DNA from 3 places in the Streptomyces sp. NPDC055099 genome. Region 1 is predicted to be linked to each of the others. Evidence: riboswitches for the same ligand, from Rfam matches in the RefSeq annotation. Region 1 holds a riboswitch; each other region holds the start of a gene.
What was found. A riboswitch is a leader RNA that binds a small molecule or an ion and turns the genes downstream of it on or off. The one in region 1 is predicted to bind cyclic di-AMP.

Region 2: another riboswitch for cyclic di-AMP. It lies ahead of ACWFRU_RS32190 (M23 family metallopeptidase); the one in region 1 lies ahead of ACWFRU_RS08545 (M23 family metallopeptidase).
Region 3: another riboswitch for cyclic di-AMP. It lies ahead of ACWFRU_RS14770 (NlpC/P60 family protein); the one in region 1 lies ahead of ACWFRU_RS08545 (M23 family metallopeptidase).

The regions. Positions count from the first base shown of each region.
Region 1 is NZ_JBSGUA010000003.1:119,437-122,637, reverse strand. It holds gene ACWFRU_RS08550 (GntR family transcriptional regulator) at 1-494, opposite strand, end outside; gene ACWFRU_RS08545 (M23 family metallopeptidase) at 708-1,511, opposite strand; cyclic di-AMP (ydaO/yuaA leader) riboswitch at 1,524-1,687, opposite strand; gene ACWFRU_RS08540 (M16 family metallopeptidase) at 1,895-3,201, opposite strand, start outside.
Region 2 is NZ_JBSGUA010000016.1:21,348-24,548, reverse strand. It holds gene ACWFRU_RS32205 (hypothetical protein) at 1-78, opposite strand, end outside; tRNA gene ACWFRU_RS32200 (tRNA-Met) at 200-273, shown strand; gene ACWFRU_RS32195 (PP2C family protein-serine/threonine phosphatase) at 440-1,597, shown strand; cyclic di-AMP (ydaO/yuaA leader) riboswitch at 1,800-1,946, shown strand; gene ACWFRU_RS32190 (M23 family metallopeptidase) at 1,958-3,043, shown strand; gene ACWFRU_RS32185 (aldo/keto reductase) at 3,181-3,201, shown strand, end outside.
Region 3 is NZ_JBSGUA010000005.1:68,210-71,410, forward strand. It holds gene ACWFRU_RS14760 (NlpC/P60 family protein) at 1-87, opposite strand, end outside; gene ACWFRU_RS14765 (hypothetical protein) at 408-761, shown strand; gene ACWFRU_RS14770 (NlpC/P60 family protein) at 856-2,052, opposite strand; cyclic di-AMP (ydaO/yuaA leader) riboswitch at 2,061-2,217, opposite strand; gene pcrA (DNA helicase PcrA) at 2,472-3,201, shown strand, end outside.

The sequences.
Region 1 (3,201 bases):
GCCTCCGTCGGCTCGACCACGTACATCCATGCGATCTTGTGCCGGAGCTGCGTGAGCAGCGCCGTGAGGCCCGGGCTGCCGGACGCCTGGGCGAGCGTCTCGTGGAACCAGCCGCCCAGGGAGCGCAGATCCTCGCTCTGGCCGCGCCTCGACCGCTCCTGGCCGAGCCTGACGAGACCGCGCAGGACCTTCAGGTGCGCCTCCGTGCGGCGCTGGGCGGCGCGGGCCGCGCCCAGGGGCTCCAGGAGCGCGCGGATCTCAAGGAGGTCGGCGGCCTCCTGCTCGGTGGGCTCCGCGACGCACGCGCCCGCGTGCCGGCGCGTGACGACGAAGCCCTCGGCCTCAAGGGTGCGCAGGGCTTCGCGCACCGGGACGCGGGAGACTCCGTAGCGGCGCGCGAGCAGTTCCTCGGTGAGCCGGCCACCCCGTTCGTAGACACCGGAGACGATGTCGTCCCGGATGGCCGTGCATACCGAGTGCGCGGGAATGCGCATGACTGACCTCCGCCTTAATCCCCGCGAAACGCGGTCGATCGACGCCTGTTCTGCGACTCTATTGCAGGACGGCCGAATTTCCGACGGCAGGCCGAAATCCAGGGATACTTTTGGCCAAAGGAGATACGGGAACGGCGAAAGCCCCGGCTCTCGACGAGCCGGGGCTTTCGGTGAATCAGTGGCGCTTCGCGCGTCCGCCTTCGTCCGCCGGGATCAGACGTTGACGCCGTGCGAGCGGAGGTACGAGACGGGGTCGATGTCCGTGCCGTAGTCCGCGCCGGTGCGGGCCTCGAAGTGCAGGTGCGGGCCGCTGGAGTTGCCGGTGGAGCCGGAGAGGCCTATCTGCTGGCCCGGAGTGACCGCCTGGCCGACCGTGACACCGAGGGACGACATGTGGCCGTACTGGGTGTACGTGCCGTCGTTCATCTTGATGACCACGTTGTTGCCGTAGGCGCCGCCCCAGCCGGCCTCGACGACGGTGCCGGAGCCGACCGCGTGGACGGGGGTGCCGGAGGCGGCGTGGAAGTCCACGCCGGTGTGGCTGCCGGAGGACCACATGGCGCCGCCGGTCTGGTAGCCCGTGGAGACGTACGAGCCGGAGATCGGGGAGACGTAGGTGTTGAGGCGCTTGCGCTCGGCCTCGCGAGCGGCACGCTCCTTGGCCTCGCGCTCCTTCTTGGCCTTGGCCTTCGCCTCGGCCTCGGCCTTGCGCTTCGCCTCTTCGGCCTTCTTCTTGGCGGCCTCTTCGGCCTTCTTGGCCGCGGCGGCGGCGTCGGCGGCCTGCTGCTGGGCGGCGGCCTGCGCGTCGATGCTCTCGGCGAGCGAGTCGCCGACGGAGACGGCCTGGGTCAGGCCGGTGTGCTCGAGGGCCGCCGCGTCGTCGGCGGCGAGCGCCGGAGCGGCCAGGCCTCCGATGACACCGGTGGTGGTGAGGGCTGCGACGCCCGCCACGTTCGCGGTCGTACGCGTGAGGCGGCTCGGGCGACGGTGCTTCCCGGTGGCACGGGTGAACGCCATGAAGCGGCTGATCCTTTCCTTCCTTCTCGCCTACCGGGTTAGCTGACGGGTTCGGAGCAGGAAGGTCTCCTACGAGTCCCTCACCTGACGGCAAGGTTCCCGATTCACCCCAAGGGGACATGTGGGTCCCCGGCTCCCCTGGCTCGCGCCGTACGGGGACTCGGCGATGACTGTCCGGTGCCGCGGGTGCGACTACTGCATGACGAACAGCCGGGATGACGCTAAGCGGGCCGTCTTTCAAACGACAAACGGATCAGAGCTTTTGTAGCGCACGCCACAGGTCAGACACGTAACCTCCATAGCAATTCGGACATATGAGAACCCCAGTGGTAAATCTCAGCCACTGGGGTCCCGATATGTCCTGACTGTGACTCAGCTCGCGGTCACCCCGTGACCACACTCACTTCACCGATGCCGAGCGCCCTGACGGGCTCCTCGATCTGCGCGGCGTCACCGACGAGCACCGTCACCAGACGGTCCACCGGGAAGGCGCTCACGACGGCGGCAGTGGCCTCCACGGTGCCGGTCGCGGCCAACTGGCGGTAGAGCTGGGCCTGGAAGTCGTCCGGCAGGTGCTGCTCGACCTGGTCGGCGAGCGTGGCCGCGACGGACGCCGCCATCTCGTACTTGAGCGGGGCCACGCCCACCAGGTTCTGCACGGCGACATCGCGCTCGGCGTCCGTGAGGCCGTCGGCCGCGAGGGTGCGCAGGACCTTCCACAGGTCGTCGAGCGCCGGGCCCGTGGACTCAGTGTCCACGGAGCCGCTGATGGCGAGCATCGCGGCGCCGGTGCCGTCCGGTGCGGAACGCAGGACCTGGGCGAACGACCGTACGCCGTAGGTGTATCCCTTCTCCTCGCGCAGGACGCGGTCCAGGCGTGAGGTGAGGGTGCCGCCGAGGCAGTACGTGCCGAGCACCTGCGCGGGCCAGACACGGTCGTGGCGGTCCGGTCCCACGCGGCCGATGAGCAGCTGTGTCTGGACGGCTCCGGGGCGGTCCACGATGACGACACGCCCGGTGTCGTCCGCGGTCACCGGGGGCACCGGACGCGGCTCGGCGGTGCCGCCCGTCCAGGCGCCGACGGTGTCGGCGAGGACGGCGTCCAGGTCGACGCCGGTCAGGTCGCCCACGATGACGGCGGTCGCCGTGGCGGGACGCACGTGCTTCTCGTAGAAGGTGCGCACCGCCGCCGAGTCGATGGCCGTGACCGTCTCCTCGGTGCCCTGACGGGGGCGCGACATGCGGGAGGTCGCCGGGAAGAGCTGCCGGGACAGCTCCTTGGCGGCGCGGCGCCCCGGGTTCGCGGCCTCGTGCGGGATCTCGTCCAGGCGGTTGCGCACGAGGCGCTCGATCTCGCTGTCCGCGAAGGCGGGGGCGCGCAGGGCGTCGGAGAGCAGGCCGAGCGCCTTCGGGAGGCGGGAGACCGGGACTTCGAGCGAGACGCGTACGCCGGGGTGGTCGGCGTGCGCGTCCATGGTGGCGCCGCAGCGGTCGAGTTCGGCGGCGAAGTCCTCGGCGGAGTGCTTGTCCGTACCTTCGTTGAAGGCTCTCGCCATGATCGTGGCGACGCCGTCGAGGCCGGCGGGCTCGGCGTCGAGCGGCGCCTCCAGGTGGACCTCCACCGCGACGACCTGCTGGCCGGGCCGGTGGCAGCGCAGCACCGTGAGGCCGTTGTCCAGGGTGGCGCGCT
Region 2 (3,201 bases), on a different contig from region 1:
GTCGTTGTCGGCGTGGGCCGGTGCCGCCATGGCGAGAGAGCCGATGACCAGCATGCCTGCGGTGATGATCTTCTTCATGAGCTGGCCAACGACGCCCGGCCCGCAGCGTCACGCGCCTCGTTCCCATGGCTCCGTTTGCAGGCCGTTCGCAACCGGTTCGCTTTCACTCCCCCTGATGGCGTAGAGTTGCATTCAACGGCGCGGGGTGGAGCAGCTCGGTAGCTCGCTGGGCTCATAACCCAGAGGTCGCAGGTTCAAATCCTGTCCCCGCTACTAAAGACCGAAGGCCCGGATCCAGAAATGGATTCGGGCCTTCGGTGTTTCCGCCGCCATGAGTCCCCATGTGTCGCCATGTGTCGCCATGAGCCGAGATTGGAGTCGGTAGCCCGGTCGGCCCACACCGGTCGCCCCGCGCCGCCCCTCCGGGAACCCTGAGTGAGTGGGGCAGCGAGGTGGAATCGGCGGGGGCGGCGGCAAGCGGCCCGATGTGCGGCACGAGCGGGCGCTCGTGCGGGCTCTTCCCCTGCTGCTCATCGTCGTCGGGATCGTGTACGACGTGTCGACCCCGCCCAGGTTCACCGCCGTACCCCTGTTCACCGCGGCCCCCCTCATCGCGGCACCCTTCTACTCGCTGCTCAGCACCACCCTCATCGGCGCCGCCTCCTGCTCCGCCGTGCTCGCCCTGCACTTCAAGACCAGTACCACCACCGACGTCGAGGCCGTCACCGAACTGATCACGGTGGTGACCGTCGCCGTCCTGGCCGTCGTCATCAACCGCGTCGTACGCCGCAGCGACAAACAGCTCGCGTCCGCCCGCTCCATCTCCGAGGCCGCCCAGCGCGCGGTGCTGCCCCAGCCGGACCCCCGTATCGGCGGCCTCGACGTCGCGGCGCGGTACGAGGCCGCGGAGGCCGACGCGTTCATCGGGGGCGATCTGTACGCCGTGCAGGACACCCCGCACGGCGTCCGCGTCATCGTCGGCGACGTGCGGGGCAAGGGCATGGGCGCGGTGGCGGCCGTCGCCGTGGTGATCGGGGCGTTCCGGGAGGCCGCCGAGCAGGAGGCGACGCTGGAGGCCGTGGCGCAGCGCCTGGAGCGCGCCCTCGCGCGGGAGGGCACACGACGCGACGGGCTCGACGCCTTCGAGGGGTTCACCACCGCCGTCCTCGCGGAGATCCCGCACGGCGACGGTCTGGTGCGTCTCATCAACCGCGGGCACCCGGGCCCGCTGCTCCTGCGCGGCGACGGACGGCTGTGCGTCCTGACCGCCACCGAGCCCGCGCTGCCGCTGGGGATGGGCGAGCTGGGCGCCTGGCCGGACCGCGCGGACGAGACGGAGTTCCCGCCGGGGGCGATGCTGCTGCTCTACACCGACGGGCTCTCCGAGGCGCGTGACACCCGGGGCGAGTTCTACGACCCGGCGGCGCGGCTCGGCGGCCGGATCTTCCCGGGGCCGGGCGGCCCGGACGCGCTCCTGACGACGCTCGTCGAGGAGGTGCGGCGGCACACCGGCGGAGGGGGGACCGACGACATGGCGTTGCTGGCGGTGCGGCGGCCGCTGTCACCGGCCGTGACGGAAGGACACCACTCCGCATAACAACTGACGTACTGTCAAGGAGATGTGAAGCTCCGGTGTGTGAAGAAGTGGGGTCAACTCGCCCCGTTCCGGCCCCCGGTGTCCCGATAAGTACGGGCCATGAGCGTTAACGATCAGTCGGAACAGCTTGGAATACCGGCCTGCTGTCTATTAACGTTCGATAACGCAGCGCGGTCGTCCCAGCCGTCACTCGAGTCGGCTCCGCGCGCACGCGCCTAATCCCGAAAGGGAGCCGGGGAACCACTAATTGGGGTGAATCGGGCATCTGTGCCTCCGTGCCAGATGTTCGTAGGAGACCTTCCTGCTCCGAACCCGTCAGCTAACCCGGTAGGCGAGAAGGAAGGAAAGGAGTGCGCCCCAGTGGCGTCCAACCGCCCTGCCCCCCAAGGCGTTTACGTACCGAATGACGACGATTTCGGTGGGTACGACGACAATTCCTGGGAGGAATGGAACCCCACCGAGGAGTCCATCCGTCCCGTCCGCGGCAGGCACCGCGTGCACAAGCGGGGTGGTGGCGGGCTCGCCCGCAGCTCCACGGTTCTCGGCGTAGGCGTCATCGCCGCCGTCGGCGCGGGCGGCATCGCCACCGCGCAGGACGGCAAGCCCCCGGTCTCCATCGCCATGCCGGACCTCTCGGCCGTCACGGACTCGCTGCCGGAGGCCAAGTCGCTTCCGGGCGTGGGGTCCCTGATATCCGACGACGCGTCCGACTCGGGTTCCGCGGACAACGGCGTGGTGACCGCCGCCGCGCCCCTCAGTGCCGCCGGTCTCAGCGCCGCCGACACCGAGCAGGGCACCACGGACGCGGGCGAGGCACTGCGGGCCCGCATCATGGAGCAAGCCGAGAACCAGCAGGACCAGGCCGACGACGCGGTCCAGAAGGCCGCCGAGGAAGCCGCCGTGAAGCAGGCCGCCGAACAGGCCGCCGCCAAGCAGTCCGCGGCCGAGAAGAAGATCGCCGCCGAGAAGGCCGCCGCCAAGAAGAAGGCCGAGGCCGAGGCCAAGAAGAAGGCCGAGGCGGAGCGCCTGGCCAAGCTCGCGAAGAGCTACACCCTCCCCGTCGCCTCGTACACGCTCACCGGCACCTTCGGTCAGCCCGGCTCCATGTGGTCCTCCGGCTACCACACCGGCCTGGACTTCGCGGCTCCGACGGGCACGCCCATCAAGGCCGTCCACTCCGGCACCATCAAGGAGGCCGGCTGGGCGGGGGCGTACGGCTACCGCACGGTCCTCGAACTCGACGACGGCACCGAGGTGTGGTTCTGCCACCAGTCCTCGATGAACGTCAGCGCGGGCCAGAAGGTCACCACCGGCGAGACCATCGGCCGCGTCGGCGCCACCGGCAACGTCACCGGCGCGCACCTCCACATGGAGGTCCACCCGGGCGGCGACGCCACCGGGGTCGACCCGGCGGCGTGGCTGCGCGGCAAGGGCCAGTCGATCTGAGGTAACCCCAGAACCCCGGCGGTCCTGGCGACAACCCCCCGACGCCAGGGCTGCCGGTTCGGCGTGCGTGTCCCATCCGATGGAATCCGGATCCCGTTGTACGGAATGCCGAAGTCCGCAAGGGCGTTGATCCCCTCATGACTTCTCTCCGCAAGCTT
Region 3 (3,201 bases), on a different contig from region 1:
GGCGGCTCCCGCGAGGACGATGGTGGCGGCGGTACGGGCCGTATGGCCACTGAGCGAGCGCTGTTTCGGCTTGCGGTGCGCTGCCACGAAGGGGGGCTCCTTAAGGTTCCGGCGACGGCCCGCACAGGGGGAGCGGGCCGCCGCCGGATTCTCGGCGGTGGTAACCGACTGCCGCCCCGGGTCCGGGCGGCGGTGGGGAGCCGGTCACCTGACGAAGGACGCTAAACCTGACCGTCACGGGTTGGTGACGGATTGTGCGCAACTGACGCGACTGTGGCGTCCGGTGACCTCAAGTGACCGCGTGATCCGCCGAACCGGCAGTCTTCGGAGGCGCACGTGACCGATGCGGCGCTCGGGGGCCACCTGGCTACGGAGGGGTGATACGGCCCCGGCTAGGCTCCGGAACCATGGACGTTCTCACCCATCTCTTCGTCGGCCTGCACATCATCGGCATCGCCTCCCTCCTGGGCGGTTTCCTCACCCAGATGAAGCAGATGGGCCAGGGCACGGCCCGCTTCGTCCCCGCGATGCTGCACGGCGCGCTCACGATGCTCGTCACGGGCGTGGTCCTGGTGGGCCTCAACCAGGCGGACGACAACCCCGTCAACAACGTCAAGATCGGCATCAAGATGGCCGTCCTGATCGTGATCCTCGCGCTGGTCTACGTGAAACGGGACGACGAGCAGGTGGACAAGGGGATGTTCGGCGCCGTCGGCCTGCTGACCGTCGCGAACATCTTCATCGCGGTGCTGTGGACCTGAGTCCGCGGATCCGACCGGCCCACTACGCGCGCGTGGCCCGCAATCCCCCCGGGAATGCGGGCCACGCGCGCGTGATGGGCTCCTGGGCGAGTGCTCAGGCGGGCCGCACCACACTGTGGATCGGCATGTAGTAGATCGACTCCACGCGGACGTTCGTCCCCGGCTTCGGCGCGTGGATCATCTTGCCGTCGCCGATGTAGATCCCGACGTGGCTGATGTCGTCGTAGAAGAACACCAGGTCGCCGGGCTTGGCGTCGGCCGTCTTCACGGTCGTGCCGACCTTCACCTGGTCCCACGTCGTACGCGGCAGGGAGATCCCCGCGGCCTTCCACGCGTCCTGGGTGAGCCCGGAGCAGTCGTAGGAGTCGGGCCCGGTCGCGCCCCACACGTACGGCTTGCCGATCTGCGCCTCGGCGAAGTTGATCACCTTCGCGGCCTTCGTCGCGTAGCCACTGTCCGTGCCGTCGGAGCCGGAGCCGGAGCCCGTGTCGGTGCCGGAACCCGTGTCCGTGCCCGAGTCCGGAGTCTCCTTCTCGCGCTCCTTGGCCGCCGCCTCTTCCGCCGCCTTGCGCTTGGCCTCCGCCTCGGCCTCCTGCTTGCGCGCCAGCTCGGCGGCCTTGCGCTTGGCCTCTTCTTCCTTCTTCTTCTCGATCGCCGCGAGGCGTGCCTTCTCCTCGGCCGTCAGCTCCGAGAGCAGCGTGCGCGCCGCGCCCAGCTTCTTCTGGACGGTCTGCTTGCTCGTCCGCAGGTCGTCCCGCGAGTCGCTCAGCGTCTCCAGGCTCTTGGCGGCCTTCGTGCGCTGCTTCGTCGCCGAGGCCTGCTGCGTCTGGTAGTCGTCGACCGCCTTCTTCTGGCGTGCGGTCAGCCGGTCCGACAGGTGGTTCTGGTCGAAGTACCCCTGCGGGTCGTCGGCGAGCATCATCGTGGCGGTCTCGGAGACGCCCCCGGTGCGGTACTGGGCCGCGGCGAACGTGCCCAGCTGCCGGCGGGCCTCGTTCAGCTTGTCCGTGCGCTTGGCCACATCGTCGAGAAGGGTGTCGACCTTCTTGCGCTGCTTGTCGGTGCGCTCCTTGACGGAGTTGTACTTCTGGGTGGCCACGCCCGCCTGGTGGTAGAGGTCGTCGACCTTCTTCTGCACCTCTTCGAGGCTGGGCTTCTGGGGCGCTGACGGTGCCGCTTGCGCGCTCTGTGACAGGAGAGCCACGGAGGTGAGGGCTGCCGTCGTGATGCCGAGGGCCGGAGCGGTGCGTAGGCCGGTGATGCGGGCCCGCGGCTTGCGGTGCGACGCCAAGGGAGGCGACTCCTTCCGTAGACCGCCTACCGGGTTAGCTGTCGGGTTCGGGCGGGTGATTCCGGAAGGTTGCCCTACGGTCCCGTACCGCGTACGGGACCGATTCACCCCAAGTTCTTGGTGGGTCCCCGGCTCCGAGGAGATCGAACTCGGCGGAGGCCACCCGTTCCCGGCGGGGTTCGCCGGTGGGAGTACGAGCAGCCCGCGGAGCACGGTAGCCAACTCGTGTGCTCCGTGTGAAGGTTGATGTTCGATATGCCCGATACGTTTTCGTTACTTTACGAAGCTCTTGACGCGGACACGCGGCGCCGTCGCGGAACGTGACGGGCCGCGGGCGGGGCGTGTGCGGGGCATGTGCGGGTGGACGTGGCCGGAACCCGGGGCGGGTTGTCAGTGGGGCCGCCTAGACTCGGGAGGCGATGAGCAGCCTCTTTGATGACAGCTTCCTGGCGGACCTCAAGCCCTCGCGGGCTTCCGAGGAGGAGCCCCCGCCGCCGCCCGAGGACAGCGCCCCGGAATCCGTTCCGGACGATCTGTTCGACGGGAAGTTCGACGCGCCCGTACCCCGGGACGCGCACTACCGCGGTGGCGCCCCGCGCCCCGTGATCGACCCGGCGGCCCTGCTCGACGGGCTGAACGAGAACCAGCGCGCGGCCGTCGTGCACGCGGACTCCCCGCTGCTCATCGTCGCGGGCGCGGGCTCCGGCAAGACCCGGGTCCTGACGCACCGCATCGCGTATCTCCTGGCCGAGCGGCACGTGCACCCGGGGCAGATCCTGGCAATCACGTTCACGAACAAGGCCGCGGGCGAGATGAAGGAGCGCGTCGAGCAGCTCGTCGGGCCGCGGGCCAACGCGATGTGGGTGTCGACGTTCCACAGCGCGTGCGTCCGCATCCTGCGCCGCGAGTCGAAGAAGCTCGGCTTCACCTCCTCCTTCTCGATCTACGACGCCGCCGACTCCAAGCGGCTCATGGCGCTGGTCTGCCGTGACCTGGACATCGACCCGAAGAAGTTCCCGCCGAAGTCCTTCAGCGCCAAGATCTCGAACCTGAAGAACGAGCTGATCGACGAGGAGACCTTCGCAGGACAGGCCGCCGACGGCTTCGAGAAGACGCTCGCCCAGGCGTACGCGATGTACCAGTCGCGGC